One region of the Agrobacterium sp. NPDC058088 genome, then DNA from elsewhere that is predicted to be linked to it. Evidence: riboswitches for the same ligand, from Rfam matches in the RefSeq annotation. Region 1 holds a riboswitch; each other region holds the start of a gene.
The links. Region 1 has a riboswitch for cobalamin ahead of ACFVTJ_RS07380 (CbtB-domain containing protein). Riboswitches for the same ligand answer to the same signal wherever they lie in the genome.
Positions count from the first base shown of each region.

Region 2: it holds a riboswitch for cobalamin, as region 1 does, so the genes downstream of both, ACFVTJ_RS12045 (ABC transporter substrate-binding protein) here and ACFVTJ_RS07380 (CbtB-domain containing protein) in region 1, are expected to answer to the same signal.
Region 3: it holds a riboswitch for cobalamin, as region 1 does, so the genes downstream of both, bluB (5,6-dimethylbenzimidazole synthase) here and ACFVTJ_RS07380 (CbtB-domain containing protein) in region 1, are expected to answer to the same signal.
Region 4: it holds a riboswitch for cobalamin, as region 1 does, so the genes downstream of both, ACFVTJ_RS13650 (acyl-CoA thioesterase) here and ACFVTJ_RS07380 (CbtB-domain containing protein) in region 1, are expected to answer to the same signal.

Region 1 covers NZ_JBHVSU010000002.1:427,193-434,918, reverse strand. Annotated here, with positions in the region: gene ACFVTJ_RS07425 (hypothetical protein) at 246-533, shown strand; gene dmeF (CDF family Co(II)/Ni(II) efflux transporter DmeF) at 544-1,533, opposite strand; gene dmeR (Ni(II)/Co(II)-sensing transcriptional repressor DmeR) at 1,607-1,879, opposite strand; gene ACFVTJ_RS07410 (hypothetical protein) at 2,009-2,356, shown strand; gene ACFVTJ_RS07405 (helix-turn-helix domain-containing protein) at 2,417-2,830, shown strand; gene ACFVTJ_RS07400 (GNAT family N-acetyltransferase) at 3,034-3,522, shown strand; gene ACFVTJ_RS07395 (type 1 glutamine amidotransferase family protein) at 3,544-4,110, shown strand; gene ACFVTJ_RS07390 (hypothetical protein) at 4,207-4,527, opposite strand; gene ACFVTJ_RS07385 (CbtA family protein) at 4,533-5,243, opposite strand; gene ACFVTJ_RS07380 (CbtB-domain containing protein) at 5,255-5,437, opposite strand; cobalamin riboswitch at 5,598-5,825, opposite strand; gene ACFVTJ_RS07375 (c-type cytochrome) at 6,013-6,933, opposite strand; gene ACFVTJ_RS07370 (c-type cytochrome) at 7,021-7,455, opposite strand; gene ACFVTJ_RS07365 (LysE family translocator) at 7,658-7,726, opposite strand, start outside.
Region 2 covers NZ_JBHVSU010000003.1:439,194-446,919, forward strand. Annotated here, with positions in the region: gene ACFVTJ_RS12030 (2-hydroxyacid dehydrogenase) at 1-524, opposite strand, end outside; gene argE (acetylornithine deacetylase) at 547-1,671, opposite strand; gene ACFVTJ_RS12040 (GNAT family N-acetyltransferase) at 1,874-2,752, shown strand; cobalamin riboswitch at 2,803-3,038, shown strand; gene ACFVTJ_RS12045 (ABC transporter substrate-binding protein) at 3,196-4,227, shown strand; gene ACFVTJ_RS12050 (FecCD family ABC transporter permease) at 4,224-5,252, shown strand; gene ACFVTJ_RS12055 (ABC transporter ATP-binding protein) at 5,249-6,049, shown strand; gene ACFVTJ_RS12060 (pseudoazurin) at 6,046-6,525, shown strand; gene ACFVTJ_RS12065 (class I SAM-dependent methyltransferase) at 6,723-7,547, opposite strand; gene ACFVTJ_RS12070 (ABC transporter substrate-binding protein) at 7,661-7,726, shown strand, end outside.
Region 3 covers NZ_JBHVSU010000001.1:898,481-906,206, forward strand. Annotated here, with positions in the region: gene ACFVTJ_RS04515 (DUF1003 domain-containing protein) at 1-198, opposite strand, end outside; gene ACFVTJ_RS04520 (LTA synthase family protein) at 312-2,252, opposite strand; gene ACFVTJ_RS04525 (NAD+ synthase) at 2,474-4,153, shown strand; gene ACFVTJ_RS04530 (glyoxalase superfamily protein) at 4,433-4,810, opposite strand; gene ACFVTJ_RS04535 (hypothetical protein) at 5,001-5,831, shown strand; cobalamin riboswitch at 5,902-6,085, shown strand; gene bluB (5,6-dimethylbenzimidazole synthase) at 6,180-6,896, shown strand; gene ACFVTJ_RS04545 (DUF2865 domain-containing protein) at 7,089-7,726, opposite strand, start outside.
Region 4 covers NZ_JBHVSU010000004.1:99,792-107,517, reverse strand. Annotated here, with positions in the region: gene ACFVTJ_RS13665 (hypothetical protein) at 1-20, opposite strand, end outside; gene ACFVTJ_RS13660 (methionine synthase) at 332-1,360, opposite strand; gene ACFVTJ_RS13655 (DUF1852 domain-containing protein) at 1,386-2,369, opposite strand; cobalamin riboswitch at 2,666-2,875, shown strand; gene ACFVTJ_RS13650 (acyl-CoA thioesterase) at 2,973-3,329, shown strand; gene ACFVTJ_RS13645 (LysR family transcriptional regulator) at 3,332-4,219, shown strand; gene ACFVTJ_RS13640 (GNAT family N-acetyltransferase) at 4,303-4,881, shown strand; gene ACFVTJ_RS13635 (LysR family transcriptional regulator) at 4,962-5,813, opposite strand; gene ACFVTJ_RS13630 (MFS transporter) at 5,904-7,193, shown strand; tRNA gene ACFVTJ_RS13625 (tRNA-Ser) at 7,329-7,418, opposite strand; partial or broken gene ACFVTJ_RS13620 (dihydrodipicolinate synthase family protein) at 7,594-7,726, opposite strand, start outside.

The sequences.
Region 1 (7,726 bases):
GACAGGCCCGAGGATGACGTCGGCACATCTGGTGTGGTCCACCTTAAATCTGACCGCGCAGGGTTCACTCGTGTCCTGGGGCGCTCATTCGCCAATCCACGGCCCGCCTCCGCCCCAAATGCACAAACGAAGCACCACTTCGCCTGATGTCAACCCTTCCCCCTCGCTGCAGCGCAGCAAGCGCAAGTTTCGGACAAGTCAGCGCCGTTAACCATTTGTTAACTTTTGAACGCGGAATCACCGACATGCAGATCGAAAGCAATATTGGCGGATATAACTATCAGGGTCGCATCCGCGACATCGAAAAAGCTGGCAGTGCGCAAAGCGCGCCGGAAGAGCAGGCCGTGAAGCGCGGCCCCGGCAACCCCACCGTTTCCAGCACCATTCTTTCCCAGTCGCTGGCCAATGTGCTGTGGGCTGTCGGAAATGGCAGCGCACCCGCCCGTCAGGATACGCCTGCGGCTTCCGCCGAAGACACGGCGGAAGCGCAGGCTGAATGGGTGCGCAGCGCCTATTCGGAATATACCGAATAGGCGATTCCCATCAGGCACTTGCCGGGCTGACCTCCACCGTCACATGCGACAGTTCATGTATGGCGGCAAGTTTCTGCTTATAAAAGGCCGGCGCTTTCGGCGCCTGCGAATGGATCGCCACGATGGCCGCATGGTGGCCGGGACCTACCTGCCATACATGCAGGTCGGTGATGCGGTCTTCTTCCGTTTCCACGGTTTCACGGATTTCCTGCGGCAGGTCGTCCGCCAGCGGCACCGCATCGACAAGCGTCGTTGCCGTGGAGCGAATGAGCCCCCATGACCAGCGGGCGATGACGAGACCGCCGACGATTCCCATCAACGGGTCGAGAAAGTTCCAGCCGTTCCACTTTCCGAGCAGCAGCGCGACGATGGCAAGGACCGAGGTCAGCGCATCCGCCAGCACATGCAGATAGGCGGCGCGCAGATTATTGTCCCGCCCGCCCTTTGCACCATGCTCCGCATGCGAACCGTGATCGTGATGGGCATGTGAACCGTGGGCGTGGCCATGCCCGTGTCCGTGTCCATGATCGTGGTGATGGTCATCCTTCAACAGCAGGGCGCTGACGAGATTGACCGCCAGACCGATGACGGCGACGAGAATCGCCTGGTTGAAATCGATTTCGACAGGGCTGATGAGGCGCATGCCGCTTTCGACGGCAATCAGCAGCGCCACGACCGCAAGCACGACAGCGCTGGCAAAACCGGCGAGATCGCCGAACTTGCCGGTACCGAAGCTGAAGCGCGGATTGCGCGCCTCGCGCCTTGCATAGAGATAAGCGAGCGCCGAAATCAGCATCGCGCCCGCATGGGTGGACATATGCCATCCGTCCGCCGTCAGCGCCATGGAGCCGAACCAGTGTCCGGCGACGATCTCCGCCACCATCATGACGGTGGTCAATGCGATGACCATCCAGACGCGCCTTTCATTGCGCTCATGATTCTGGCCGAGATAAATATGGTGGTGCTCCGCCGTGGCGAAAGGTTCGGAAGTCGTCGTCATGTCGCTAATCCTCTCAACTCAACCGGTCCTTGAACTCTGCCGGCCTTTCTTCATTCCGCCGGCATGCGCTGATTCACCGGATGTACGTCTTCAGCACCTGGGCCAGCTCTTCCGCCGCCCGCGCCCGCTCATCTTCATTTTCAGCATGCACGACATGTTCGTGCAGATGCTCCTGCATCACCTCTCCCGTCAGGCCTGAAAGCGCGCCGCGCACCGAAGCGAGCAATTGCAGGACCTCGCCGCAGGGCTTGGCATCATCAAGCGCACGCTCCACCGCCTCCATCTGCCCTTTCAGGCGGCGGATGCGGGCAAGCAGCTTGTCCTTGTTGCGGATCGTATGGGACATGAGCACCTCATATACTATAGGGGGGTATAGTATATTGCTGTTATTTTTTGCGCAAGGCGTGCATGACGCAATCTTCGGGAATGTTTCGGACCTTAAAAATGCTCCATCAGAACTAGGGGACTCACGGTCATGACGACTATCGCAGCAACCAGCAGCATCAATTTCGCCTCTCCCGTCCGCGGCATCGCGCCTGCGCATAACCGGGAAAGCCAGTCTACCACCGAGGCTCTGCAGGAGCTCACGCGGGCGGCCCATCGCGCCATTTCGGTGGCAGGCAATGTCGCCACCACCGTCGCTCCGCTGGCCGGGGCCTCCGCGAGCCTGGCTGCTGCTCTCTGGAACATGGACAGCGGCGCTTCCGCCCCCACTGGCGCCAATGCTGAGGTGGCCGCTTCCGCCCCGCCGGATATGGCAAGCCTCGAATCGCAGATTCTGAAGGCATTAGCCCAGGCGCTTGGCGTCAACGACGCCGCTTAAGGCCATTGAACCGGGGACGGAAAAGCCATATCTCTAGAGACTGGAGATATGGAGAAAGCCATGCTGTCCATCGGTGAACTGTCGAAACGCACCGGCGTCAAGGTACCGACGATCCGCTATTACGAGCAGATGGGCCTCATCCGCGAGGCGGATCGTTCGGATGGCAACCAGCGCCGTTACGAAAAATCCGACCTCGAAAGGCTGGCCTTCATCCGCCATGCGCGCGATCTCGGCCTGAACATCGAGGCCATCCGTGAGCTGCTCGCGCTCAGCCAGCACCGGCAGATGCCCTGCGAGGGTGCTGATCGCATCGCCGCCGAGCATCTTGCCCATGTGCGCGAGAAGATTGCCAGCCTGAAAAAGCTGGAACACGAGCTGGAACGCATCGTCTCCCATTGCCACGGCCATTCGATCGAGGATTGTTATGTCATCCGCGCGCTTTCCAACCATGGCATGTGCGAAGGCGAGCATTGAGCCGAAAACCGAGCTTGACAGATGACGGATTCGGGCGCATTGCATCTCTCATGATCAACGAACGCGCACCCATCTCCTGCTCGTACTTTTGGGCCTTCCTTTAAGGGCGGCTCGACAGATCATATTGTCAACAAGCCGCCGTCAGGCGGCTTTGTTGTTTTCAAACGTCCTGACGGCACCGATAAGACCAAAGGACCGAAGAAATGACCGAAGATAGCTCCCTCACATTGGAAAGACCGCCCGTCGTCATCATTCGCGGCGCGCGCAAGACGGATTTGCCCGAGCTCAACGAGATGATCACGCTGCTTGCCTCCTACCATGGCGATGCGGCGGCGATCACGCCGGCGAAGCTTGAGCGCGACCTGTTCGGCGCCCTGCCCTGGGTGCATGGTCTCGTCGCCGAAGCCGATGGCGCGCTGATCGGTTACGCCCTGCTTCTGCCGCTCTACAGGGCGCAGGAAGGCCGGCGCGGGCTTGAGCTGCATCATCTCTTCGTGCGTGACGGTCATCGCGGCCATGGCACCGGCCAGCATCTGGTATCCCGCGCCCGCGATATCGCCAAGCGCCTCGGCTGCGACTATCTTTCCGTCAGCGCCACGACCGGTAATGTCGCGGCGCATCGTTTCTACGAAAACATGGATTTCGCGCCGCGTCCGGTTACCGGTATGCGCTACATGCAGTCCATCGCCTGATTAAAAACCACGGAGACGGCCATGACACGGATCGCCATTGCGCTCGCACAGGATTTTGCGGACTGGGAACCGGCGCTGCTCGCTGCGGCGGCACGCAGCTATCTCGGCGTCGAGATCGTTTATGCGACCCCGGACGGGCGGCCGGTAACGTCGATGGGCGGGCTGAAGGTGACGCCGGATACACCCTATGATGCGCTCGATCCCGTTGACTTCGATGCGCTCGTCATTCCCGGCGGTCTCAGCTGGGAAAAGGGAACGGCTGTCGAACTTGGCGGGCTGGTGCAGCGCTTTCGCGAAAAGGACCGGCTGGTGGCCGGTATCTGTGCAGCCGCTAGCGCGCTGGCGGGCACGGGTGCTCTGAACGATGTTGCCCATACCGGCAATTCGCTCGCCTCACACAAGGGCTATCCGGCCTATCGTGGCGATGGTCTTTATCGCGACCAGCCGAAAGCGGTCAGCGATGGCGGCATCATCACCGCACCCGGCAGCGCGCCGGTGAGTTTTGCTGTGGAAATTCTGAAAAGCCTTGGCCTCTTTGGTCCGGAAGCCGAGGCGGAACTTCAGGTTTTTGCGGCGGAGCATCGGTAAGGCGGACGCTGATATTACAGGTCGCCTAAGCCCCCACCTCATTCCTGTGCTTGTCACAGGAATGAGGTGGTGCAAAATACGAACGTCCTGGCACCCTCACCCATCACCCCGATCAAGCACCCGGCACACGCGCGCCACGGGCTCCTCGTCCTCCCCGGCAATCGCACGGCGAATATCGCGGCTGTTCAAATGCAGACTGCGGCCGGCGGGTAAATTTGCACGTTTTATCTTGGCAAATGCCGCCAGCAAAAAGGCTGCTTTATTGTCGTGGAAAAAGGCAAGAGCCGCCTGCCCCGCGGGACTCGGCCCCAGCACGGCCTTGAAGGCAAGCCGGTGTACGGCGCAAGGCGCGCCGTGGCCGGGAACGGCAAAACGCAGCGCATCGAGTTCGTCACTCCATTCCGCTGCGTCTTGCATGGTTTTCAGGCCTGCTGGAAGCGCTTCAGGAAAAACGCGCTCAGCGTGCCGAGAAGCGCCCAGAAAACGAAGCTGGTGACTGTGGCGGCAACGATGAACTGGCGTTCCAGCGGCAGCGGCGCCAGCGCATGTTCGCCTTCCGGCGGTAGGGGCGCGCCCACCACATGCGGCGCGACGATCAGCACCAGCGCCAGAACGATGGCCCATGGCTCGCGGCGGAATGCGATCAGCGCAATGCCGCCCGCGGTTGCGGCAACCGTCGAGAGCCACCAGATCTGCCGTGCCTCAAGCGCGGCGGCCGGGCTGCCCGGCAGTTCCGGCGGCAGGCCGATCATGGGGGCGAGCATCACGGCGGCAAAACCGGCAACACCCCACAGAAGACCCTCGCGCCAGCCAGCATTGGTGCCGCGCAGCGAAATGAGGCCGGTCAGCACCAGCGCGTACCCGATGGCGGTCAGCACATTGGCGGCGACGGTGTAGGCGGTACGCTCGAAACCATCGGCCGGCGCCCAGGCCTCTTCATTGTGCTCGTGGGCGGAAGCCGCAGCGCCCGGCGCAGGCGCATCATGGCTGTGGGGTGCTTCGCCGGCGCTTTCAAAAGTTTCCGCCTGAAGGATGAGCGGCGTGGTGCCGACAGCCTGCATGGCCGAGACAGCGAAACCGCCGACAATGCCGACGAGCACGGCGGTAAAAACGATATTTCGGAAAGACGACATGCTACTTCCCCTCAATGGCAGGGGAAGGCATTGGCATGGCGCGTGTCGTGCGCGGCATTGTGAACGGCTTCCACATGGGAAAAGCCGACAAAACCGACGACGAACAGGCCGAGCACGATCGCGGTGAGCGATTGCGCGAAGCTCGCTGTTTTTGCAGACGCGGCGGCATTGGCCGTATTCTGATTAATGGACATGGTGACCCCTCTCCGGCGCGACCCCGCGCCTTTGGACGCGGCCGGGCGGCAGAAGCCGCGAGACCGCATGCGATATACTTCACCACGGGGATACGAGACTGACACAGGGCGGCATTGATCCCGCCACCCTGAAATTCCGCTCTTCCGGACACCCCGCCGGCATGGATATTTCCGTGATGGCAGGTCTCCTGGCTTACGGGTCAAAACCTGAAACACCTTCCCGGCATCGCCCTCGCCTTGAATGGGGCGAGATGGCTTGCCAGTGGCATTTCGTTTCAGGCTCTCCGCTCACAGTTGCGGGGGCAGCCACGAATGAGGATGTTTCCCTATCGTGTTCCCTTTTCACCTTCCGGAACGCCCGGAAGGAACCATCACAAGGTTGTTATCCGCCGGGCGAGAGCGGGAGTCAATGGTGGCCGCGTTTGCTTTGAACGCACAGGGCTTTACGGCCCTCTTCCGTGATTCTCGGGCTTGTCGCGAGAATCCAGCCACGTAGCGTCAAATCCATCAGTTGTGGATGCTCGGGACAGGCCCGAGCACGACGTGAGGTGCATGGCGGGCGCCAGCAAGCCTTTTTACCGCGCCGGTATCGCCTTCAGATAGGCGGCAATCGCATCTCGGTCTTCGGCGGTCAGATGCGCCATGTTCTGCTGGACCTTGACCATGGAGCCGCCGGCGCTGTCGAAGTCAGGGGTGAAGCCGGTTTCGAGGTAGCCGGCAATATCGGCCTTCGTCCAGCTTCCAATGCTCTGCGAGCCGGGGGTGATATCAGGAATGCGGCCCTCGCCTTCCGGATTGGGACCACCGGCCAGCCACTGACTAGCAAGGAAGCCGCCCAGCGCATCGCGCGGCGTGTGGCATTCGCCGCAATGGCCCGGCCCTTCCACCAGATATTGGCCGCGCAGCAATTCAGCATTGGCGTTGGCAAGTTCGACGCGCGGCGGTGCGGAGGGATCGAAATAGAGGAACTTCCAGCCGCCCAGCGCCATGCGCAGGTTGAAGGGGAACGGCAGATCATGGTCCGGCGCGTCGTTCTGGCTGGCCGGCAGGGTTCTCAGATAACCGAAGAGGTCGTTGATGTCCTTCTGCGTCATGCGCGCATAGGAGGCATAGGGAAAGGACGGGTAGAGATGTTCGCCGTTCTTGCCCACACCCCGCGTCATCGCATCGCCGAATTCAGCCAGGGTCCAGCCGCCTATGCCATGTTGCGGATCGGAGGAAATATTGGGAACATGAAAGGTGCCGAAGGGGCTTTTCAGCGCCTGTCCGCCGGAAAGCGTCAGCATCCCCTCGCCCTTGGCATCGGGTGCGGCATGGCAGCTTGCGCAGCCGCCCGCCCAGAACAGCGTTTCGCCATTGGCCAGATCCGGTTCGCCGAGGCTTACCCAATGGCTTGGCGCCTGCCGCTGAGGGGCGGTAACCCAGGTGAATATGCCGTAGCCCGCAATGGCCGCGACAACGGCCCCGCCCACGAGTTTCGTCCAGATGGAGGACATGCCCTCTCCCCATTCTCACCTGACCCGGTCAGATGTCTTTCGGTCGGAAAAACGCCGCCGGGAAGCGGCGTTTCCAAAGTGCTTCGATTACTTCTTCAGACGATAGGTCTGATGACAGGTGCCGCAATCGGCGCCGAGGGTCTTCATGGCGGTGGCGACGCCAGCCTGATCGGTTGGGAGATTGGCGAGAACCGTGTCCGCATCCGCGCCGAGCTTCTCGGCCTTGGCCTTGAAGTCCGCGAAGTTTTCCCAGATGGCGGGCGCAGCGGCGCTACCGGTTTCCGAGCCGGCGGGGAACTGGTCCGGGAAAGCCTTGGCATTGGTGCTGATGGTCGTCACGGCTGCCTTGACGGCGGCAGCGTCAAAGGGTTTTTCGCCCTTGGAGATGGCGGCGAGCGCCCCCATGGAGCCGCCGATCTGCTTCATCATGCCTTCGCGTTTTTCGACTTCGCCGGCAGCGTAGACCGCTCCGGCGCAAAGACAGCCGAACAGCATGGCCGCCGTGATGGTTTTGAGTTTCATGCACACTCTCCTTGATTCCGGCGGGAACACCGGGCGCTAGATAGAACGGGGCGAGGATGCCCTTTCCGGATGGCGAAAAGAAGTCACATTGCGGTGAATTTCACCACAAAAACAGAAGTCTAGACGCGGCCTGGATGCAGGGTCACGGTTGGCTCTACGGTGCGGATCTGACGGCTGGCTGAAATTGAGGGGCATCCCTCAATCATTCGCCCACGCTCCAGGAAAATGCCTCCCAAAAGGTCATGAGCGCAGCGGCAATCAGCAGAAAGCC
Region 2 (7,726 bases), on a different contig from region 1:
CCATGATGGCAGGTAACACCATCGATCTCGCGCGGTGAGCGGCTCCAGCCGGACAGCGGAAAACCGAAGGGTCTGAGCCGCTCCAGCGCCGCAATGCCCAGCATGCCGACGCCGAGAACGCCCACACGACATTCGTCCGCCTGGCGCTGCGGCAGGGCTTTCCACAGGCCCTGACGCTGCTGGCTGACATAGGCGGGCAAATTGCGGTGAAGCGCCAGCACGCCAAGGATCACATATTCCTGCATCATGCGGATGATGCCCTCGTCCACCATGCGCACGACCTTCACATGGGGAGGGACGGCGTCGATATGAAACTGGTCGACACCTGCACCGATAGAGAACAGGATTTCGAGGTTACGGTAGCGGCCTATATCTTCGGGCACCGTCCAGCTGATGAGGTATCGAACCGTGTTCGGGTCGACGCTTGCGGCATCCATCGAAAAGGGCAGATCCGGCAGCTCGCGAGCGAGCGCCTGCCGGAAAATCTCGCCGCGTCTGGCGTCGGAATTGAAGAAAAACGTCATTTGAAATCCGTGTTTCGAAGGTTCAAACCGTGCAGCGGTTTGCCAGTTTTTCCAGCATTGACTGGCAGCCGGACAATTCGCCGGCGGTGATATATTCATCCGGCTTGTGGGCGCGACCGATGTCACCCGGGCCGCAGATGATGGCGTCGATACCGGCCGCCTGGAAAAGCCCGGCCTCGGTGCCATAGCTGACGGCGGCGATGCAGGGCGCGCCGGTCAATTCTTCCAGAAGCTTTGCCAGTGGCGCATCGCCGGCAAGGGACAATGCCGGATAGTCGCTCATCGGTGTCCATTCGATATCGATGCCCTCAGCGGCGAGCGTTTCCACGCCATCTCGCACCGGCTGAAGCAGCGCGAGTGTCGAAACGCCGGCAATCGCGCGCGCTTCCAGCTCGATGGCGCAATGGTCTGGAATGATGTTGAGCGCCTGTCCGCCCCTCACCGTGCCGATCTGCAAGGAGGAGTAGGGCGGCTCGAAGGTCGCTTCGAAAGGCCCCTGTGTCAGCGCCTGCGCTGTTGCGACCGCCTTTGCCATGATGCCGGTCATGAGGTGAATGGCGTTGACGCCCTGATCGGGCCGCGATGAATGGCCGGAGCGGCCACGAATGGTGATGCGCGCGGCGGCCTTGCCTTTGTGGGCGCGCACGGCAAGCAGATTGCTCGGCTCGCCGATGATCGCGCCCACCGGCTTTGCGCATAATTCCGGCAATCGGGCGATCATGTGCGGCACGCCGCGGCAACCGGCCTCCTCGTCATAGGAAAAGGCAATGTGTACCGGTCGTTTCAGCGCCATGCGCGAAAATGCCGGTGCTGCGGCGAGAACAGTGGCGAGAAAACCCTTCATATCGGTGGTGCCACGCCCGTAAAGACGATCGCCTTCGGTTCTCAGCGTGAAGGGATCGGAGGACCATTCGGGCTCACCGGCGGGCACCACATCCATATGGCCGGAAAGGATATATCCTGCGACATCCGTCGGGCCGAAGCTCGCGAAGAGATTGGCGCGGTCGCCTTCGGGCCCGGCCAGCAGCGATACTTTCGCGCCGTGGTTTTCCAGATAATCGGCGATCCATCCGGCGATATCGCCGTTGTCGGTTCCGACGACCGATGGGAAGCCGACAAGACGCTCCAGAATTTCGATTGCGTTCATGGCTGCCTCCGCTGCTTCAACGCCGAAAGCTTAGAGTGGCAGGCGGCGTTTATCTGCTGAAATGCGCATGTTTTCGGTAGATTGTTGTGTCCTTCCAGTGCTTTCGGAAAATTCGTGCTGGCAAGGCTGGTTATCTTCGGAAGTCGTGGGCTGGGCTGCCGGGATCAAGGTTCCGCACCGGAGGAAATGAGAGCCGTTTGCTATGGAGCTGCTCAAGGTCGATAGTTTCGAGTTGCGAACCGTGGATATCGCCGATGTAGAGGCGGATCATCTGCATGCCCTCTCCATGGCTGTTGGATGGCGATACCACGCGAATGAATGGTGTTTTCTGCGGCAGTGTGGTGTTGGCCTCGCGGCACTTGATGAGATCGACCGCGTCGTCGCAACCGCCATGCTGTTTCCCTGTGATGAGGGTTTTGCGACGCTCGGCATGGTCATCGTTTCGCCGCGCCTCCAGGGGCAGGGTGTGGCACCATGGCTGGTGCGGCGACTTCTGGAAAAATTCCCAGCCATATCACTAAGACTCAATGCCACGAACGAGTCGAGGCGGTTGTTTGCCGGGCTGGGTTTTGCCGGAGAGACGGAAAAAGTGCATCTCTTTCGGGGAAAAGCGCAATGTCCGGCAGAGATGCCGTCCCCTGGCAGAAAACAGAAGATTGAGCCGCTATCAGAAGACCATTTTGCCGATGTGGTTGACATGGACCGGGCGGCTTTTGGCATTTCGCGCCGACGCGTCCTGTCGCGCCTTCTCAGGGAAAAGACAGGCTACGGCCTGTTCGAGGCTGGCCGGCTTGTCGCTTTTGCCTTTCGCCGGGCAGCGGGGCGAGGCCATATCGTGGGTCCGGTCGTTGCAGTGGAGGAAACGGATGCAATCGCGCTCGTCAGGCGGCATTTTGCCGATCTGGAAGCACAGCTTGTCCGTCTCGATGCCGTGCGCGACAGCGGCTCCTTTTCCGATTTTCTGGCGCAATCCGGCCTGGTGGTGATCGAAACGCTGACGACCATGTCCAAAGACGTGCCGCAGCCCATGGGGTCCGGCGCGGCAAAGATTTTTGCGCTGGCGGGTCCTTCCCTGTTCTGACTTTGTGCTGAGCTGCGACACGATCGCAATTGACGCCCCGTCTGTTGCCCCTTATGTGAGAAAGGGACGGTTCCTGCAGCCGAAAGGCGAAGGGATTAATAGGGAACATGGTGCGGGCGATCTTTTTCGTCCAATGCCGTGGCTGCCCCCGCAACTGTAAGCGGATTGTCGTTCATCCCAGTGACGCTCAAAGGCGTCATGCCACTGTATTTTTCGGAATGCGGGAAGGCAGATGAGAGACGCAAATCCGTGAGCCAGGAGACCTGCCGTCAAAATATGAACCATCGTTACGGGCGGGGAAGCCCGGAGGAGGATTTTGTAATGTTATTTCATAACATTTCGTTTGCGTCCTATTACCGTTCTCCGTACAAGACGTCCCGCTGTTGCTGCGCGTTCTGACGCCTGCTGCTCTGGAATAAGTTTTACTTTCGACTGGAGAACACATGTTTCATTCTAGACGCCTGCCGGTCCATGCCGGCTTTCTGGCTGCCGTACTTTTGGTTTTGCCTGTTGTCGGTGCCAATGCTGCCGAAACCACCTATCCCCTGACAATCAGCAGCTGCGGTCAGGAGATCACCTTCAAGCAGGCGCCCGCCCGCACCGTTTCCGTTGGCCAGAGCACGACAGAGGTTCTTTACCTGCTTGGTGTTGCGGACAAGGTCGTCGGCACGGCGCTGTGGATCGGTCCAGTTCTTAAGGGCTACGAGGAGGCCAACGCCAAGGTCGAACGGCTGGCCGATAACGATCCGAGCTTCGAGGCCGTTGTCGGCAAGAGGCCTGAACTCGTTACGACGCAGTTCCAGTGGCAGATCGGTCCCGAGGGTGTTGTTGGCACGCCGGCGCAATTCGCCGAACTCGGTATTCCCGTCTATACCTCGCCTGCCGATTGCGTCGGTAAGGACAATTCCGGCGGCGGTGATGGTGTGCGCAACACCGGCTTCACCATGGAGCTGATCTATCAGGAAGTCCGCGACCTCGCCAAAATCTTCAACGTGCAGGATCGCGGAGAAGAAGTTGTTGCCGACCTGAAGAAGCGCGAGGAAGCCGCCCGTGCGAAGATCGCCTCCGCCAATGGCAAGCTTTCCGCCGTCTTCTGGTTCTCCAGTGCCGAACTGGATATCGATCCCTATGTCGCCGGCCGTAATGGCGCTCCCGGTTACATCATGTCCGCGCTGGGCTTGAAGAATGTCATTGAAAGCGATGAGGAATGGCCGACCGTCGGCTGGGAAACCATCGCCAAATCCAATCCGTCTGTGGTTGTTGCCGGCAAGATGGATCGACGTCGTTTCCCCGCCGATGACATTGCCGTCAAGTTGAAGTTCCTGGCCAGCGATCCCGTGGCAAGCATCATGCCCGCCGTGAAGGAAGGTCGTGTGTTTGAGATGGATGCGCAGGCGATGAACCCGACCATTCGCACCATCGAAGGTATTGAAACGCTGGCCGAGGCGATTTCGGCCGCTGGCCTTGCCAAGTGAACCGTTTCTCCACCCATCTTGGCAGGGCGGGGCTGGCATTTGCCGCGCTCGCCCTGCTGCTTGTCGCGCTGATGGCCGGGGCGGCCATCGGCGAAACTGCCATCCCTCTGGATGTTGTAGTAAAGACGATTGCCAACCGCGTTTTCCACGCGGGTTATCCGCTTGAACCGCTGGATGAGGGCATCGTGTGGAGTTACCGTCTCAGCCGCGCCGTTGTTGCCGCCTGCTGCGGGGCGTCGCTGGCGCTCGCCGGGGCGGTGCTGCAATCTCTTTTGCGTAACCCGCTTGCCGATCCCTATATTCTCGGAATTTCCGCCGGCGCCTCCACCGGCGCCGTCGCCGTGGCGCTTCTGGGCTTCGGCGCGGGCTTTCTGACGATGCCGGCGGGCGCTCTCATCGGCGCTTTTGTCGCTTTTTCGCTGGTCAGCCTTCTGGCCGTGCGGGCGGGGCATGGCAACAGCGCCATCATTCTGGCGGGCGTTGCCGGTTCGCAGCTGTTCAACGCCATGACCTCCTTCATTGTCACCAAATCCGCCAATGCCGAACAGGCGCGCGGCATCATGTTCTGGCTGCTCGGCAATCTTTCCGGCGTGCGCTGGCCGGATGTCTGGCTGGCGCTACCGGTCAGCCTTGCGGGTCTTATCGTTTGTCTCTGGTACGCGCGGGCGCTCGATGCCTTCGCCTTCGGCGGTCAGGCCGCAGCCTCGCTCGGCATTCCGGTGCGCTGGGTCTATACGGTGCTGATCTCTGTTTCCGCCATCATGACGGCTGCGATGGTGTCGCTGGTCGGCTCCATCGGTTTTGTGGGGCTCGTCATTCCCCACGCCGCGCGCATCTTCGTTGGTGTCCGCCACGGCATATTGCTGCCGGTGACGGCGCTGACCGGCGCGGTTTTCATGATCGTCGCGGATATTCTCTCGCGTATCGTCATTCCGGGACAGGTGCTGCCGATCGGCGTCATCACCGCACTGGTCGGTGCGCCCGCTTTCGCCTTCATTCTGGGGCAGAAGCGGGGGCGATCATGAAATTATCCGCCCACGGCCTGCATTTTCATGCCGGCAATATCGATATCGTCCGCGACATTTCGCTTGATGTCGGCTCCGGGGAGTTTCTCGGCATCATCGGTCCCAACGGGTCCGGCAAGAGCACGCTTCTGTCCATGCTGGCCGGCATCCGCAAACCGCGACGTGGACACGTTACGCTTGGTGAGGATCCACTTGGCTCATTGGGGCGGCGCGAGCTTGCCCGCCGGCTCGCCTTCGTTGAGCAGCAGGCTGAAACCACCGAGCGCATCACTGCGCGGCAGGCGGTAGAGCTTGGACGGACGCCCTATCTCGGCCCGCTCTCCGCCTGGTCGCAGATTGACGACGCCATCGTTGATGCCGCGCTTGCCAATGTGGATATGGCCGACAAGGCGGAACGCAGCTGGCACCACCTTTCCGGCGGTGAACGGCAGCGCCTGCATATTGCACGAGCATTGGCGCAGGAGCCGCACATCCTGCTGCTGGACGAGCCAACCAATCACCTCGATATCGGACACCAGATCGGCCTGCTTGATCTTGTGCGCCGGCAGGGGCTGACCGTTGTGGCGGCGCTGCATGATCTCAATCATGCTGCCATGTTCTGCGACCGCGTCGCCATCATGCATCGGGGCGAGATGATCGCGGCCGGGCCGCCGCGCGAGGTCCTGACGGCGGCAAGGATCGCCGACGTTTTCGGGGTGGAATGTGCGGTCAGCACGGATGAGGGCGGTTTTTCCCATATTCGTTTTCTGCCGGCCCACGGGCGGGCTGATCCAACAAGGAAAGTACTGGCACGATGAGGACATCGACGACACTCGCAAGCTCCGCTGCAAAGGTCAGACTTTTTTGCGTCACTGCCGTCATTGCGGTGGCGTTCACGTGCTTTCCGCTTCTGGCTTCAGCCGAGACCTTCGAGGTGAAAATGCTGAACCGGGGCGAAAAAGGCCCCATGGTATTCGAGCCCGATTTTCTCGAAATAGCGCCTGGCGACCGCGTGCGCTTTGTGCCTACTCACAAGAGCCATAACGCCGCGACCATTGATGGCATGATCCCGGAAGGTGTCGAGGGTTTCAAAAGCCGGATCAATGACGAATTCGAGACCGGCTTTGAAAAGCCGGGCTTTTACGGCATCAAATGCTCGCCGCATTACGGCATGGGCATGGTCATGCTGATCAAGGTCGGCGAGGCTACCCTGCCGCAGAGCTACCGCACGGTGGACGTGCCCGGCCGTGCGAAGCCGCGCTTGGAGGAATTATTCGAGCAGGCGGGAAAATGAGGTCCGGCGGAAATCTTGAGAGGCGGTTCAGATCGTCTGGGAGGGTGCTTGCAAAGTCCGCAGACCTTCCCTTCGTCATGCTCGGGCCTGTCCCGAGCATCTGCAACCGATTGATTTTACGACACGTTGGCAGATCCTCGGGACAAGCCCGAGGATGACGTAGTATATGCGGATAGTGAAGGCGGCTATGGTTTCCCTCACGCCTTTCCGGAAACATCCGGCTTCTCCGCGCACACAGCATATCGGTGCTGCAGCCCACGCAGGATGCCCTTCAGCAGGCTGAAGTTTTTCGCCTGGGCGCGATGGATGGCCTGAAGCTCCTGATCGATCGAGACAGGCTTGAAACCGGCCGCATGCAACATCGTCGCGACATCGCCGGCCCTTGCACCCTTCGAAAAATAGACCCGCGAGAGGATGCTATTGAAGGTGTTTTCCGGGTCCGCCGGCTTGTGCGGCTGGTCCGGTTTGACGAGGCCGATACTCTCCAGGCCGGTGGCCAGTTTTTTCACCAGCTTTTCGCGCCAGCCGGTATTCACGAAATCGCCGTCGACGATCAGAAGCCGCCCGCCGGGTTTCAGAACACGGAACCATTCGGCGAAGCTTGCCTGCGGGTCTACCAGCGTCCAGACGAGATGGCGGGTAATAATGACGTCGGTGCTTTCATCCGGCTCCATCGTATTTTCGGCATCGCCGACAAAAAAGCGGATGTTGCGCCCACGGCTTTTCGCCTTTTCCCGGGCAAGGGCCAGCATCGTTTCCGACCAGTCCATGCCGGTGACCTGAAAACCGAGATCATCCATGAGGTGCGAGATGACGCCCGTCCCGCTGGCAAGATCAAGCGCCTTCCGGCCCTCGCCGTGGCCCAGATGTTTCAGGATAAGCGCGTGCCAGGCTTCACGTTCGTCTTCGGAGAAAATTTCGTGTCCGGGTGAGAGGTCGAAAGTCGCGGCGCGGCCGGACCAATAGGCCTTTATCTCATCTCTAAGGCTGTCGTTTTTACCGTAATGGATAGTGTCGATCATTGGTCTTCAGCTCATGTGCCGGTCAGTTAAGAATGGCTCTAAAACATAAATGTTGACTAGTACAGTCAGAAAATAATACAGCCGCGCCAGTCAACACTGGAGAGCAATATCCGATGCGCATTTCAGCCAAATCCGCGGCACTTGCCCTTGGCCTTCTCGTATCTGCCGCATGGCCGGCA
Region 3 (7,726 bases), on a different contig from region 1:
CCCCCAGGAACCGCCGATCTTGGCGATATTATCCGCCAGCCTGTCACCGACACTGGCGCCGGCGGAAAATTCCGCGTTGATGTCGCTCGAAACCAGCTTTTTCTGGTGCGACAGTTCCAGGATACGCCGCTCCACCTCGCCGATTTCGCGGGAGGAGCGTTTGAAATGCGACGTGATGTAGTCGGAGATATCTGACACGGTGTGTCTCCGGTTCTGATGGGGTGCCTGTGCGTTTCCCGAGATAACCCCGCATGGCGGCGGAATTCAAACATTTTCCGTCACAATTCGGTTCGGGCGTTTCCATCAGGCCGTCACACGGCCGGCGTGCCCTCATGCAGCCAGTTGAAGCCGGGGAAGAAACGCTCGCGGCCATATTGCTGGCCGAACATCATGTCGAATTGCAGCAGGCGGTAATCTCGCACCACGTCTGGAACGGCGTTCGGTGCGATCGACCAGTCGGGCAGGGCCTTGCCATCGGTTGCCACCAGCATATGCCGGTCGATGACGGAGAAGGCCTGCTGAACCTCACCCAGCGTGCCGGTGTAGAAGGGATCGGAGAAACCTGCGGTCTTCAGCACGTGATAGGGCAGAAGCGCCGGGCTGATGGTGCCGATATTCTTGCGCACGCCCTTCTTCGACGACCAGACGACGAGCGGCGTCTCATGTTCCTTCTTCATCACTTCCAGCGGCGCGCGGCGGCTGGCGACCATGCCCGGCATGTAACCGCTTTCCACAAAGGCCTGGCCGAGCGGCGGCAGGTGATCACCGAAAAGGACGATGATGGTTTCGCGATCGCGTTTTTTTGCCCAGCGCATCAGCTTCAGCAGCGCTTCGTCTGCTTTCACGACACCCTGCGAATAGGTGGCGAGCGCCTCGGAAGCCGAGGTGGAAAGACCGCCCGTTACACCGATGGTGTTTTCAGCATAACGGTTCGTTTCGTAAGGGCCATGTCCCTGCAGGGTGACGGCAAAAAGGAAGAGAGGGTTCTTTGCCGTATCCGTGGTCGCCATGATTTCGTCCATCAGCGCGTCGTCGGAGGCGAAGTTGCCGCGTTTTTCCATGGCCGGCAGCGTCTCTTCGGAGCGGAATTCCTCAAAACCGAAATTTTTATAGACCTGCTTGCGGTTCCAGAACCATTCCTGGAACGGATGCATGGCAATGGCGGAATAACCTTCGCCACGGAAGAAGCTGGCAAGTGAAGGCACCGGACGGCGGATATATTGCTGGTAGGGAATGCTGCCATAGGGCAGGAAGGCGTTGGAAAAACCGGTCAGCGCCTCAAATTCCACATTGGCCGTCATGCCGCCGAACTCGGGGGAAAACACATTGCCGGACTGTTTGGCGCGGATCGTCGGCATGGGGTCGGCCGACAGCTCGACGTTTTCAAGCCGGGTCGGATCCCACAGCGATTCGCTCATCAGCATGATGATATCGGGGTAATCGCCCTTATTGGCAGCAAAGGAGGCGGGTTTCGAGGTGAGATCGGCGATGCTGCTATCGCCGTAACCCTCGGGCGCCGAGACATTGGCCATGGGAATGTTGAAGGCGAAGGCCATCAGGAAACCGTTATGGCGGTAATTTTCCTGCTGGTCCCACATCATGGGAATGATGTTGAGGCGATCACGCACCCAGGAATAATGCGAATAGTCCATCAGCGAGGCGAGACCGGCAAGAAGCGGCAGCGTGAGCATGAGACCCGCGGCGCGCTCGCGCCAGCTTAAGCCCGGCGAATGGCGGCGCGCCAGCAGCCAGAGCGCCACAAGCGCGGCGATGGCGGCGCAGAGGCCGAGACCCACAAGCGCAGCCGTCAATGGTTGCGCCTTCAGCATGGTGGGCAGAAGCTCAAGAATCTGGCGGCCGAACAGCAGGTCGGAAGGGTAAAGCGGATCGGAGAGATAGGTCTGTTTTTGCGCAGAAATAAGCCCCGTCAGCGCGCAGAGCGGCGCAATTGCAATCAGCGACAGGTAACGTCGGCCAAGCATGGCATCCAGCGCCACGAGAAGGGCGAGCATGGCGGCGATGGTGGTCACGCCCGGGCGGGCGGGGGAGGTGAGGAAGGCGCCAACGTCATGGAGCGAACCACGGGCGATCCATTCCAGCGAAACGACGAGTACGATGGATGCGAGCGTGAGATTGGCAAGCGTATAGGCAGTGCCCGAAAGCTTCGAAAGGCCCCTTTTTGCCGCAGGCGAAAAGACAAAACCAGCCTTTTCGGAAGCCGTTGTTTTTGGCGCCGAATGTTTCAAACCCATACTCCGGTATTTCAGGCGGCAGCGCCGATCCGGGGAGGTGAATCGGGCGTTGCAAAAGTGTCATGTAACTGTCACATAAGCGCGATGAATGCGACATGAACTTTGCTGACTCTGGCGGGCGTGGTGATAACCTTCGTGTGAACGGGGATACCGGTCCTTGAGCCGCTGCGGTATGCAATTGCCGCGTTGCGGAGCGGCCACGGGCGCGGTATTGAATGGGCATGAGCGACAGACACGATATCAAGAACCATCTCCGGATTGCCGTTGGGCAGTTCAATCCGACTGTTGGCGACGTGGCGGGCAACCTCGCCAGGGCGCGTGAGGCGCGGGCCGATGCGGCGACGCAGGGCGCCGACCTGCTGCTTCTGACCGAGCTGTTCATTTCAGGCTATCCGCCTGAGGATCTGGTGCTGAAGCCGGCTTTTCTGAAAGCATGCCTGAAAGCGGTGGAAGAACTGGCGGCAGAAACGGCCGATGGTGGGCCGGGTGTCGTCATTGGCTTTCCGCGCCAAGGCGAGACGGGCCGGCACAATTCGGTGGCGCTGCTGGATGGCGGCAAGATCATTGCGCTGCGCGACAAGATCGACCTGCCAAATTACGGCGAGTTCGACGAAAAACGCGTTTTCTCCGAAGGGTCGATTTCCGGTCCCTATAATTTCCGTGGTGTGCGGATCGGCATTCCGATCTGCGAGGAAATCTGGAACGACATGGGCGTGTGCGAGACGCTGGCCGAAAGTGGGGCGGAAATCCTGCTGGTGCCGAATGGGTCGCCCTATTATCGTGGCAAGCTGGATGTGCGCCATCAGGTGGCGCTCCGGCAGGTGATCGAGAGCGGGCTTCCGCTCGTTTTCGCCAATCAGCTGGGCGGGCAGGACGAGCTGGTATTCGACGGTGCGAGCTTCGCCTTTAATGCAGACAAGACGCTCGCCTTCCAGATGAGCCAGTTCGAGGCCACGCTTGCCGTCACCGACTGGAAACGTACCGCGGACGGCTGGCGCTGCGAGAGCGGGCCATTCTCGAAGATTCCCGAGGGCGAGGAGGCGGATTACCGCGCCTGCATGCTGGGCTTTCGCGACTATGTTAACAAGAACGGTTTCAAGAGCGTGGTTCTTGGCCTTTCCGGCGGTATCGATTCGGCGATCTGCGCTGCCCTTGCCGTCGATGCGCTTGGTGAGGAGCGGGTGCGCTGCATCATGCTGCCTTACCGCTATACCTCGGAAGAATCGTTGAAGGATGCCGCCGATTGCGCCCGGGCGCTCGGTTGCCGTTACGATATCGTGCCGATCGTCGAGCCGGTGGAAGGCTTTCTCTCGGCGCTGTCAGAACTTTTCGAGGGCACCGAAGAGGGCATCACCGAGGAAAACCTGCAGAGCCGCACGCGCGGCACCATTTTGATGGCCGTTTCGAACAAGTTCGGCTCAATGGTGGTGACGACGGGTAACAAGTCGGAAATGTCTGTGGGCTACGCCACGCTTTATGGCGATATGAATGGCGGTTTCAACCCCATCAAGGACCTCTACAAGATGCAGGTCTATGCCATTTCCGCCTGGCGCAACGCCCATGTGCCGCCGGGTGCGCTGGGCCCTTCCGGCGAGGTGATCCCCGCCAACATCATCGCCAAGGCGCCATCGGCCGAATTGCGCCCCAACCAGACCGACCAGGATTCGCTGCCGCCCTATCCGGTGCTGGACGATATTCTCGAATGCCTTGTCGAGAAGGAAATGTCGGTCGAGGAAATTCTGGCGCGCGGCCATGATTTGGCGACCGTGCATCGGGTGGAGCATCTGCTCTACCTCGCCGAATACAAGCGCCGGCAATCGGCGCCGGGTGTTAAGATCACCAAGAAGAATTTTGGGCGTGACCGGCGTTATCCGATCACCAACCGGTTCAGGGATCGGTGACTAAGGCGGTTTCCGGAAGGCGCGTTTAAGGCCGGTCCTGCGTCATCGAGGTTGATTGCCTGTGAGACGGTGCGGCATATTTCTTCTCCCCGCCGGGGAGAAGGTGGCCCGAAGGGTCGGATGAGGGGGCACGATTGCCGTATCTCACTACCCTTGCCCCCTCATCCCGCTGCCGCGACCTTCTCCCCCTCGGGGAGAAGAAACATGCGGCATGCGCTCGGTCCACGATGGGGGTTCATGAATGGCGCGGAGAAAACCCCGCGCCACTCTTCACTCACCTCAAATAACCTGCCCCACATCGATGCGATTGCCATCAGGGTCTTCAAAGACAAAGGCCCTCAGACCATAATCCTTGTCCTGCAGCCCCTTGATGATGCGCAGCCCATGGCTTTTGCAAATCGCGTGCAGCGCATCGACATCGCTCACCATCATATGCGCCACGTTGAAAGGAGCTGCCCTGTGGGCCGGCTGCAATGTCAGATGCAGCTCGGCATTGCCCTGTTTCAGGATCATGAAGCCGACGGGATTGCCGTTTTCGAAGGTCTTTTCGAAACCGAGTACGCCGACATAAAAATCATGGGCCTTTTCGATACTTCTGACAGGAAGCATTGCGGCGATCCGGCCGAACCGGATGCCGTGATCGGCGATGGTATTCATCGCGGAACCTCGGATCTGGGAGAAACGGGGAGGGTCACGGGCGGTGCCGGAACGCTGGCGTTTTTTCCGATTTGAATTTGCAGGACGGTGCCTGCGGCCATAGGATCATAATCACGGCGGTGGTTAAAGCAAACGGAATGTGCGCGCGTGCCAACGGTCCGAGCCAGACTTTTAAAGCCCGGGAGGCAGAATGCGCAGTTCCATCGAAATCTTCAACATCCGCACCCGACAGATGCGGATTGTGTGGCAGACGCCTGACCTGTTCGAGGCGCCGAACTGGTCGCCGGATGGCAAATATCTGCTGTTGAACAGCGAAGGGCTGATTTATCGCCTGTCTCTTACCGGTGATGCGTCGCCGGAGAAGGTCGATACCGGCTTTGCCACGCTCTGCAACAATGACCACGGCATTTCGCCTGATGGTTCGCTTTATGCCATTTCCGACAAGGTGGAATTCGGCAAGAGCGCCATCTATCTCCTGTCCTCGGCAGGCGGCGTGCCGCAGCTGATGACGAAGAACCTTCCTTCCTACTGGCACGGCTGGTCGCCGGATGGGAAGAGCTTTGCCTATTGCGGCATTCGTGATCAGGTTTTCGATATTTACTCCATGGACATAGACAGCGGCGTTGAGACACGCCTTACCCATGGTGAAGGCCGCAATGACGGGCCGGATTATTCGCCTGACGGTGCGTGGATCTATTTCAATTCCAGCCGTACCGGGTTGATGCAGATCTGGCGGGTGCGGGTGGATGGTTCCGCCGTCGAGCGTATAACCGACAGCCCCTATGGCGACTGGTTTCCACACCCGTCTCCGACCGGTGATAAGGTGGTATTCGTTTCTTATGACGCCGACGTCTTCGATCATCCGCGCGATCTCGACGTGCGGGTGCGGCTGATGGATATGGATGGCGGCAATGTCGAAACGCTTTTCGAGCTGTTTGGCGGGCAGGGCACGATGAACTCTCCCAACTGGTCACCTGATGGCGACGAGTTCGCTTATGTCAGATATTTCCCGGTGGAATGATGAAGGCAAGCTGCGGCAGGCCACATTGCCGCACCACCTGCACGACACTTGTGTTCGCAAGCTTTTTTGCCCATAGCTTCACCCGTCAGGTGCCCGCCCTCCGGCGGGAGAATCGGGAATCCGGTGAAAAACCGGAACGTGCCCAACGCTGTGAGGCGGATGCTCTGTTTCTCATGCCACTGAAGCAATTCGGGAAGGCGAAACGGGGCGGATGAAGCTTAGTCAGAAGACCGGCCTGGCAGGATGGACCGAACCGCGCGGACGGCGGCAGGTTGCTGGAAAGCGCGTCGTCGCTGCAAACCTCCCATGGTTTCGGCACCGGCCCGCCCGCATTGTTAGGGATAAACGATGCCGACCGAACCGCCCGTCACCACGCCACACGACACCAACCCCTTCGATCACGCGCTTTCACCCGCTCGCCCGTTTTCCGGGGACGAGCGCGAGGCGATCTACCGCGCCATCGAGACGCGGCGTGATGTGCGCGACCAGTTCCTGCCAGAGCCGCTGCCGGATGATCTCGTCGAGCGCCTCCTGAGAGCGGCGCATGCCGCTCCCTCTGTCGGTTTCATGCAGCCGTGGAATTTCACTCTCGTTACCGATAGCGCCGTGCGTGGGGCTGCATGGGAAGCCTTCAGCCGCGCCAATGAAGAGGCGGCGGCGATGTTTGCGGGCGAGCAGCAGGCGCTTTATCGCAGCCTTAAGCTCGAAGGAATCCGCAAGGCGCCGCTCAGCATCTGCGTCACCTGCGATCCGACACGGGGTGGCAAGGTGGTGCTGGGCCGCACCCATAATCCGCGCACGGATGTCTATTCCACCGTCTGCGCCATCCAGAACCTCTGGCTCGCGGCCCGCGCCGAAGGCGTCGGCGTTGGCTGGGTCAGCATTTTCCATGACAGCGATATCAGGGCCATTCTGGATATTCCCGATCATATCGAGATCGTCGCCTGGCTGTGCCTCGGTCGCGTCGATACGCTTTATACCGAACCGGAACTGGCGGTGAAGGGCTGGCGGCAGCGCGTGCCGCTGGAAGAGCTTGTGTTTCGTAACCGCTGGGGTGGGGTGTAAACACGGAGGCCTGCGAATAGGGCGGGACATTGGCGTGCATTTCTTCTCCCCGCCCGGGAGAAGGTGGCCCGAAGGGTCGGATCAGGGGGCAACATTGCCGTACCTCACCACCCTTGCCCCCTCATCCCGCTGCCGCGGACTTCTCCAAGGCGGGGAGAAGAAATACGCCTCGCGCGCTCGCTGACGACGTAGTCACTGCTGCGGCTGTATACCTTTCAGCGCCGGGTTTTTCAGGTCGATCTTGCCGGTCTGGTCCGGCAGGAATTTGGGTCCGATGACACGCACTTTCGCATCGTTCGGGTCATAGTCGCGCTCGGGAACGGGTTGCTCCGGCGGCTTTGCGGCCTGCTGCTCGGCGGGCTTTGGGGCCTTGTCACCTTGGGGTGATGGAATGGTGGTGATGCTGGAATAGGGCTTTTCGGCTTCCGGCCGGGACGCCTGTTCCTGCTTTTGCATCTCCTCGTGATAGGCTGCCATGTTGCAGGCGCAGCCGGGCGCTTTCGTTGAGGCATTGCGATAGGCGAAGGCGGTGGGCAGGTCCTTGTAGGGTTTGCCGGTCTCAGCGGACACCATGTCTGCTGTTTCCTGATCCGTCATGGAGTGGAAATAGAGTTCCGTTTCGGTTCCCGGGCACATTTTCTGGCACTGTTCGGCCTGGGCGCGGAAATCGAGCGGCGAGGCGTTGGAGGCGATCGGGAAGAAAGAGCCGTCGCAGGTGCGCACGCAGAGTGTGCGAAGCCCGCCCTCGGCGGAGGCATTGGGGTAGGGCGAAAGTCCTGTCTGTCCCGGCTCAACGCCACCCTGCCTGAAGGCATCGGGATAACGGGTTA
Region 4 (7,726 bases), on a different contig from region 1:
GCAAATTCGTCTGGCCACATCCGTCTCACGTATCGCTCCTCCCAAAGCTTACCATCTTACAACACGGCCATGATAGCGCCTCCGCCGCGGGAGGCAATGGCGGATATGACCCCGTACTCGCCGGCATTCCCAGTCTTCCGACTTGTTACTCATTCCATAGAAGGGGACCGGCATGATGGCTGGCGTTGTCCACGATGTCAAAGCGGTGGAGCACCATGTTCATATCGGCCAGTTCTCCTCGACTGCGGGACCGTTAGACCATGTCGATAAATCTCAAAACCATCGGAGACCTGCGATCGAGGTCACTCTTCCTCGCGTCACATTATCAGTATCAGGCCGAAAGCTCCCTTCGGATGATTTCCGCCCCTGCACCCAGGGCATTGAGCTTGCCTCTTGCTACCTGACGCGAGAGGGGCGCCATGCCGCAATTGGTGCAAGGATAGAGCTTGTCGGCATCTACAAACTGAAGCGCTTTTCGCAAGGTATTCGCGACTTCCTCCGGGGTCTCGACAGTATTGGTTGCCACGTCAATGGCGCCAACCATCACCTTTTTACCGCGAATGAGCTCAATGAGATCCATCGGAACACGGGAGTTGTGGCACTCCAGCGAGATCAGATCGATGTTGGACTTCTGCAGTTTTGGGAAAGCTTCTTCATATTGTCGCCACTCCGACCCCAGAGTCTTTTTCCAGTCCGTATTGGCCTTGATGCCGTATCCATAGCAAATATGGACGGCGGTCTCGCACTTGAGCCCTTCGATTGCCTTTTCAAGCGTCGCAACGCCCCAGTCATTCACCTCGTCAAAGAAGACATTAAATGCCGGTTCGTCGAACTGGATGATGTCGACACCAGCAGCTTCCAGTTCTCTTGCTTCCTGATTTAGGATCTTGGCGAATTCCCAGGCCAGTTTTTCGCGACTTCTATAATGGCTATCATAGAGCGTATCGATCATGGTCATGGGACCTGGCAGGGCCCATTTGATTGGCTGTTTGGTTTGCTGACGCAAAAATTTGGCGTCCTCGACAAAAACAGGCTTTTCGCGAGACACTGCGCCAACGACCGTCGGCACACTGGCATCGTAGCGATTGCGAATTCTGACGGTCTCACGTTTCTCAAAATCGACGCCACTGAGATGCTCGATAAACGTCGTGACAAAATGTTGTCGTGTCTGTTCACCGTCACTGACGATATCGATGCCTGCCTGTTGTTGATCATTGAGGGACAACCGCAGGGCATCACGTTTGCCCTCAATCAGTTCCTCATCCTGCAATTTCCAGGGTGACCAGAGCTTTTCAGGTTGTGCAAGCCAGGAGGGTTTCGGCAGGCTGCCGGCGGTTGATGTGGGCAACAGTGTTTTCATGATAGATTACCTTGTGTTTTGTTTGTCAATGGACGCAATCGGCAGACCATTTCTCGAGAATGGTCTTGTACGGCCTGATGAAATGCTGCTCGGCAAACCTGCCCTGCTCGATAGCTAGCCGGCTACGTTCTTCCCGATCATAGACAATTCGAGTGAGTGAATAATCCTGGTGGTTCAGGTCTGGCTGATAACGCGCGCCCGCCACAGAATTGGCGTTATAAATCTCGGGCCGGTAGATTTTTTGAAAAGTCTCCATCGTGCTGACGGTGCTGATAAGCTCGAGATTGGTGTAATCACCGAGCAAATCACTGACAAAATAAAAAGCCAGTGGAGCGACGCTATTCAGAGGCATGAAGTAGCGGACCCGCAACCCCATTTTTTTGAAGTATTGGTCAGTCGAAGAGAATTCATTCTGCTGGTATTCGACACCCAACACGGGATGCCGGTTGTCAGTCCGATGATAGGTTCTGCTGCTTGATGCGCTCAGGCATATGACTGGCGGCTTGCTGAAATTCTCCTTGTAAGCGGCCGACTCCAGGAAACACTTGAACAGGTTTCCGTGCAGATCGCCAAATTTTTCTGGCGTGCTGAATTGGGCCCGGTTTCTGTTGTGCTCCGGCAGCACCACGCTGAAGTCGTAATCCCGGATATAAGAGGAGAAATTATTGCCGACAATGCCGTCAATGCGCTCGTTGGTTTTTCGATCGAAGACGTTCGTTTTCAGGATTTCAATCAGTGGGAAAGCATCATTCTTGCCTTCAGCACCAATATTCATTTCGACGGATATGATTTCGAGCTCCACAGAATAACGATCGCCTTCAGGATTATCCCAATACGCCAGAGCGTTGAAACGATTGTCGATCATCCTCAGGGCGTTGCGCAGGTTCTCTTTCCGGTTCTTCCCTCGAGCGAGATTGGCAAAATTGGTCGTAATGCGCGTATTTTCTGAAGGATGATAATCCTCGTTGAAATAAACTCTCTTGAGATCAAAATTAAAATCTCTGCTCATCGCGACCCGACTCCCTAGTCACCGATATAACCATCGAATTTTTTGAACTATATTTCAGGATACATCGAATATTGCTTTCCATATCCTCAGATAGTCACCGTTTATGCTGACCATAATTGAGAAGTATGTGATATGTGCCCGAGAATTTGAGCTAGTAAAAATGGTTTTATTTCATTGAAGCATGAGCCATGTTCATGGTTGGACGTGTCGCTGGACTGGATGTCATCTGTTTCGCACCCCTCAGCTCTTCGATTACATTCGAGTGATAGATGTCTTGACCAGTTCAACGACATGCGACATTGATTAGCCATCGTGGTTCTGCGGACGAAGGTCCGGAGCTAAGAGGGAATTCGGTAAAGGCTTTAAACACAGCCTGAATCCGAAGCTGCCCCCGCAACTGTAAGCGACGAGCGAAAGTCCATCACGTCACTGAGGCCTGCCTCGGGAAGACGGACCAAAGCTATGACCCGCGAGCCAGGAGACCTGCCGCGATCGATAACGTCCACGGGCGGGGTGTCCCGGAGTGCCGCTTTCGCGACAGGCATTCCCGTGCCTTTGCCTCTGCGTCATGTCCCGCCCTGCCACAACCTGATGGCAGCGCCGATGACAGAGACCGCAACGATAAAAAAGCCTGCCCAGCGCGGCTCGATAACCAGTCTCATCGATATCGTCTTTCCCGGAGATACCAACCATCACGGCACTCTCTTTGGGGGAACGGGCCTCGCTCTTATGGATCGCGTCGCCTTCATTGCGGCAACTTGCTTCTGGCGAACATTTTTCGTAACCGCGTCCTGGGAACGCATCGATTTCAGGCAACCCGCACACATCGGGCACATCATCGAAACCGCGGCGAGACCACTCAAGGCCGGACGCCGTTCCCTGGCGGTCGACAAGGACCACCGGCCGGTTCCCGTTTACGACCCGGCCGAAATCATTTCCCCTGAGAAGGAAGGGGCATAACCATGTTGGACAGGCAACATCTTTCGATCCTGCGAGAAGTCGACCGCATGGGCAGCCTCACGGCCGCGGCGGAGCGGCTGAATGTCTCCCAGTCTGCTCTCAGTCACACGATCCGCAAGCTGGAAGATCGGTACGGCGTGGCGATGTGGGAAAAGGATGGCCGCAACCTTCGTCTCACCGATGCGGGCCGCTATATCCTGACACTAGCGCAACGCGTTCTGCCCCAGATCGAGAGAGCTGAGAATGTTCTGTCGGATTATCGCCACGGACAACGAGGTTCGCTCAAGATCGGCATGGAATGCCATCCATGCCACCAGTGGCTGATGAGCGTCACAAAACCCTATCTCATGGAATGGCCAGATGTAGGCTTGGAACTAACGACCTCGTTCGCTTTCGGCGGCGTGGCGGCGCTGACTGGATATGAGATCGATATACTGATCACACCGGATCCTATCGAGATGCCCGGGATTCACTATTTGCCGGTGTTCGATTACGAACTCGTGCTTGCGGTGCCAGTCGATCATCCGCTGGCGCTGAAACGCCATGCCCAACCTGCGGATCTGCTGGATGAGACGCTGTTTACCTATCCGGTACCGCCGGAGCGGCTGGATGTGTTCACGCAATTCCTGGTGCCGGTCAATTGCCGCTTGCGCCATCACCGAAATATCGAGACGACGGAAATGATGCTGCAGCTTGTAGCGGCAGGCCGCGGGGTCAGTGCCATTCCCGATTGGCTGGTGCGACGGGAAGCGGCAGCACTGGGGGTCCGCTCCGTCCGCATCGGTCAAAGCGGCATCCAGAAAAGCATCCATCTCGGTTTAAGAGATGGTGACGACACTGTTGATTTTATCGCCGGGTTTCTCGAGACCTCGCGAAAAACATTGGCCTGACGAGTCGGTGCCTTATCGGCATTGCTATAACCGGGCTTGCCGATTTTGATCGGTTCGCGGCCCTAGCCGGAGGAAGCACCTGTATGCATATTGATAACTCATCGTCGGGCTGGCTCGCAGATGACGCCGCACATACAGTAAAAGCGGAAGCCCGAGCTTTCTGTCTACGGATGATCAATGAATTCTACGGCATCGGTTACACGCCCGCCTGGCACTCCGATCTGGACTCGCTGTTGAGTGCCACACCCGAAAACTGGTTTTCGAACGGGGAGCGCGGAGGTTTCCTTCTCGTCCGGGATGATGCAGGACGCATCATCGCTGCTGGAGGTCTCTACGGTCTGGGAAAAAAGCCACCCACGAGAGAACGCCTGCGAGATCGCTACCGCGACGCGGAAAGGGTGTGTCAGATCGTCCGGGTCTATCTGGAGCCAGGCGCCCGGCGGAAGGGACTGGGGTCGTCGGTAGTCTCAGCTCTGGAGACCAGGGCACGCGAACTGGGCTACATCACCTCCTATCTTCACGCCGACGCAAAAACACCCGACACGCTTCGTTTCTGGAGGAGCCAGAGATACAACGAGTTCGGTCGGTTCTCCTATCCGTCACCAAGCGGAACGGATAGCAGTGTGGACTTCGAGAAGTCTCTGCATGGCGATTTTGAATGAGAACACGAAGATGTCTTTGTGTTTCAATCGGAGCCGTTTCGACTGATCCTTGCGATTCGGGCCTTAAAACGCCCGCCGCTTCAGGAGGGGCGAAATGCCCCTGTAATCCGTCGAAGCACGGCGTTCGCATGGTCGCCAGTGACCGTGGAAATCATCACGACATCCAGTTTCGGAAGCTCCGGGAGCGCATGGTTCCTGACCTGCCTTACACCGGCGGGAGCAGCGCTTTGCGCCAGAAGCCCGATACCAATCCCTGCTTCGACAGCGGCTCCCACCGCCGTTGCCCCGGTCCCGACGAACACTTCGCGCCAGGCGCTATCCGCGCTCTCCAGCGCCCGAAGAGCCATGGCTCGTAAATTGCAGGGCTCGGGTTGAAGCACGAGGGGCACGGGAACGTCTGAACGAAGATCGAAATCCGCAGCGCAATACCAGCCAAAGCTTTCCTGAAACAGCGTTTCTCCATCCCTGCGGATATCATCATGCCGCAATACGACGATCGCATCGAGCTCTCCGGCATCATACAGTTCAAGCAGGTTTCTCGTGCCGGCGGTGCGAAGATGAAGTGTAACGCTTGTCACGCGCTCACTGACCATCCGAAGTATCCGCGGCAGGTCGGCCCCGATCAGATGATGTGTGACACCGATCGCCAGCCGCGTCGGCTCCTGACCGAAGACATCAAGTGCACGGCGGCCAGCAGAGACATAGGCGCGCGCGGGTTCCAGAAAGCGTTCGCCTGCCGCCGTCAACCGCACGCGGCGCGGTGTCCGTTCGACCAGACGATGTCCCAGCATGTCTTCGAGGCGGCGTAGGCGCAATGATATCGCCGCTTGCGACGTATTCATCACGCCTGCCACCTGTGTGAACGATTGCAGTTCGGCAACGAGAAGAAAAGCCTCGACGGCCTCGGGATCCAATGAGCGCATGGCATTCATAACAAACTGTTATCGCTGAAACTTGCAAGCCCCTAATTCTATCGACGCTTCAGGACGGATATTGCACGACACTCTTAGTAGGAGCTTTTCGTGTCACAGATTTCTTCGTCCTCGCCTAGCGCTGCCCCTGTCGCCGATCCCCGCATATGGGCAGTGCTTGCTGTGGCGGTCGGAACGCAGACCGCAGGCTCATTCGTATCGCAGGGAATTTACATTCTCGTACCCTTCTGGCGAGAAGCATTTGGCGTTTCCCTCGCATCCGCGTCGCTTGCCGTCACGGTCATGAACGGCGTCCAGATTGCGACGATGTTCACGCTCGGCCGTGCCATCGACATTCACGGCGAGCGTCGTATCGTCGGCATTGCCATGCTGGGCATGGCAATCGCCATGGCCTGCGCGGCGACATTGGCAAACAGCCTGCCCGCGCTGCTCGTTTGCATGGCATTTCTGGGGGGCACCTACGCTGCTGTCCAACCGGGCGGCACGCGGGCGATCATGCGCTGGTTCCCTCCCGCCAAACGTGGAATAGCCACCGGGTTTCGGCAGGCCGCGGTTCCCTTCGGAACGATGATTGCAGCAGCCCTCCTGCCGTTCATGGCAGTTCGTTACGGGTGGCATGCGGCGGCATGGCTGTGCGCTGGAGTCTCCATCGCCGGCGCTGCGCTCTTCTGGGGGCTGTATCGTGAAGGAGGCGATGTAGCGGCAAAAACAGAGCGTCCGCTTCCCTTGTTAAAACTTGCCCGCATCGTGGGACAGGATCGCAGCTTCTGGCCCGTATTGCGGCTTGGTATTGCCATGTCGGCATTTCAGTTCACCCTAACCGCACACGTCATCGGCTTCATGGCGGACGGACTGGGGCTTGGTCTCTTTGTCGCATCGTCCATGTTTGCAGCAACACAGCTTGCGGGAATTCCCGGCCGCATTCTCCTCCCCTGGCTCAGCGATCGTTACCGACCCGGTCTTCGTGGTCAATCGTTCGGACTGGTGTCCGTCATTGCTGCCGGCGCCGCCACGCTCCTCGCGCTTCTCCCGATCGGCACGCCACCAGCGGTTATCCTCCTCGTGCTTGTCATCTTGGGGATATTCGGGATCGGCTGGTTTCCGCTCTACCTCCTGCAGATCGCCGAGAGCGCACCAAAAGGTTCGATCGCATCGACAATCGCCTTCGCGTCCACGATCTGTTTGGCCGTCATGGCAATTGGACCCTATCTTTTCGGGCTCCTGGTCGACCGTTTTGGCTATGGCGCGGCTTGGTCAGCGCTGATCATACCGGTTGTCGTGACCGCGCTGCCGCTGACCATCCCATCACCGCGCCTCCCGAGGACTCAAACCGGCTCGCCGTTAGATGGAATATTGAAGTTTATGACCGCACACGAATGACAGCGGCCGTGTTCGGGAAAGCATCGGCGATGCCACAGAGGTCAAGCCGCGTACGGCTTATTGCCACGCCGGCAAATCATAACGCCTAGTCAATTCTATGATAATGCATGACAATCTAAAGGAGCTTGGGCTCAATGGCGGAGAGGGTGGGATTCGAACCCACGATACCCTTGCAGGTATGCCGCATTTCGAGTGCGGTGCATTCGACCACTCTGCCACCTCTCCGCATGCGCGAACGCTTGCGTTGCGCGCTCCTCTTAAACATCAAAGGCCGGACTGACAAGCGGAATTTCGTGTTTGTGTCACAAATTATTCGTCATGCACGAGGTCCGAAAGAAGGCTTGGGCGTCTGGCTGTTTAGTGAACATTTTTCGGGTGGCGCCGTGTTCTCGCGTCGCTTTCACAGCCGCTTATAGCGCCGCAGGATTTCGATGATCTTTTCATCCTGTTCCTGATCCGGCAGAAGGGCCGGCTTGCGGCTGGCGCCGACGGAGGGGTCTTGCAGGTAGAGCGCGCGCTTGACCATGGCGGGT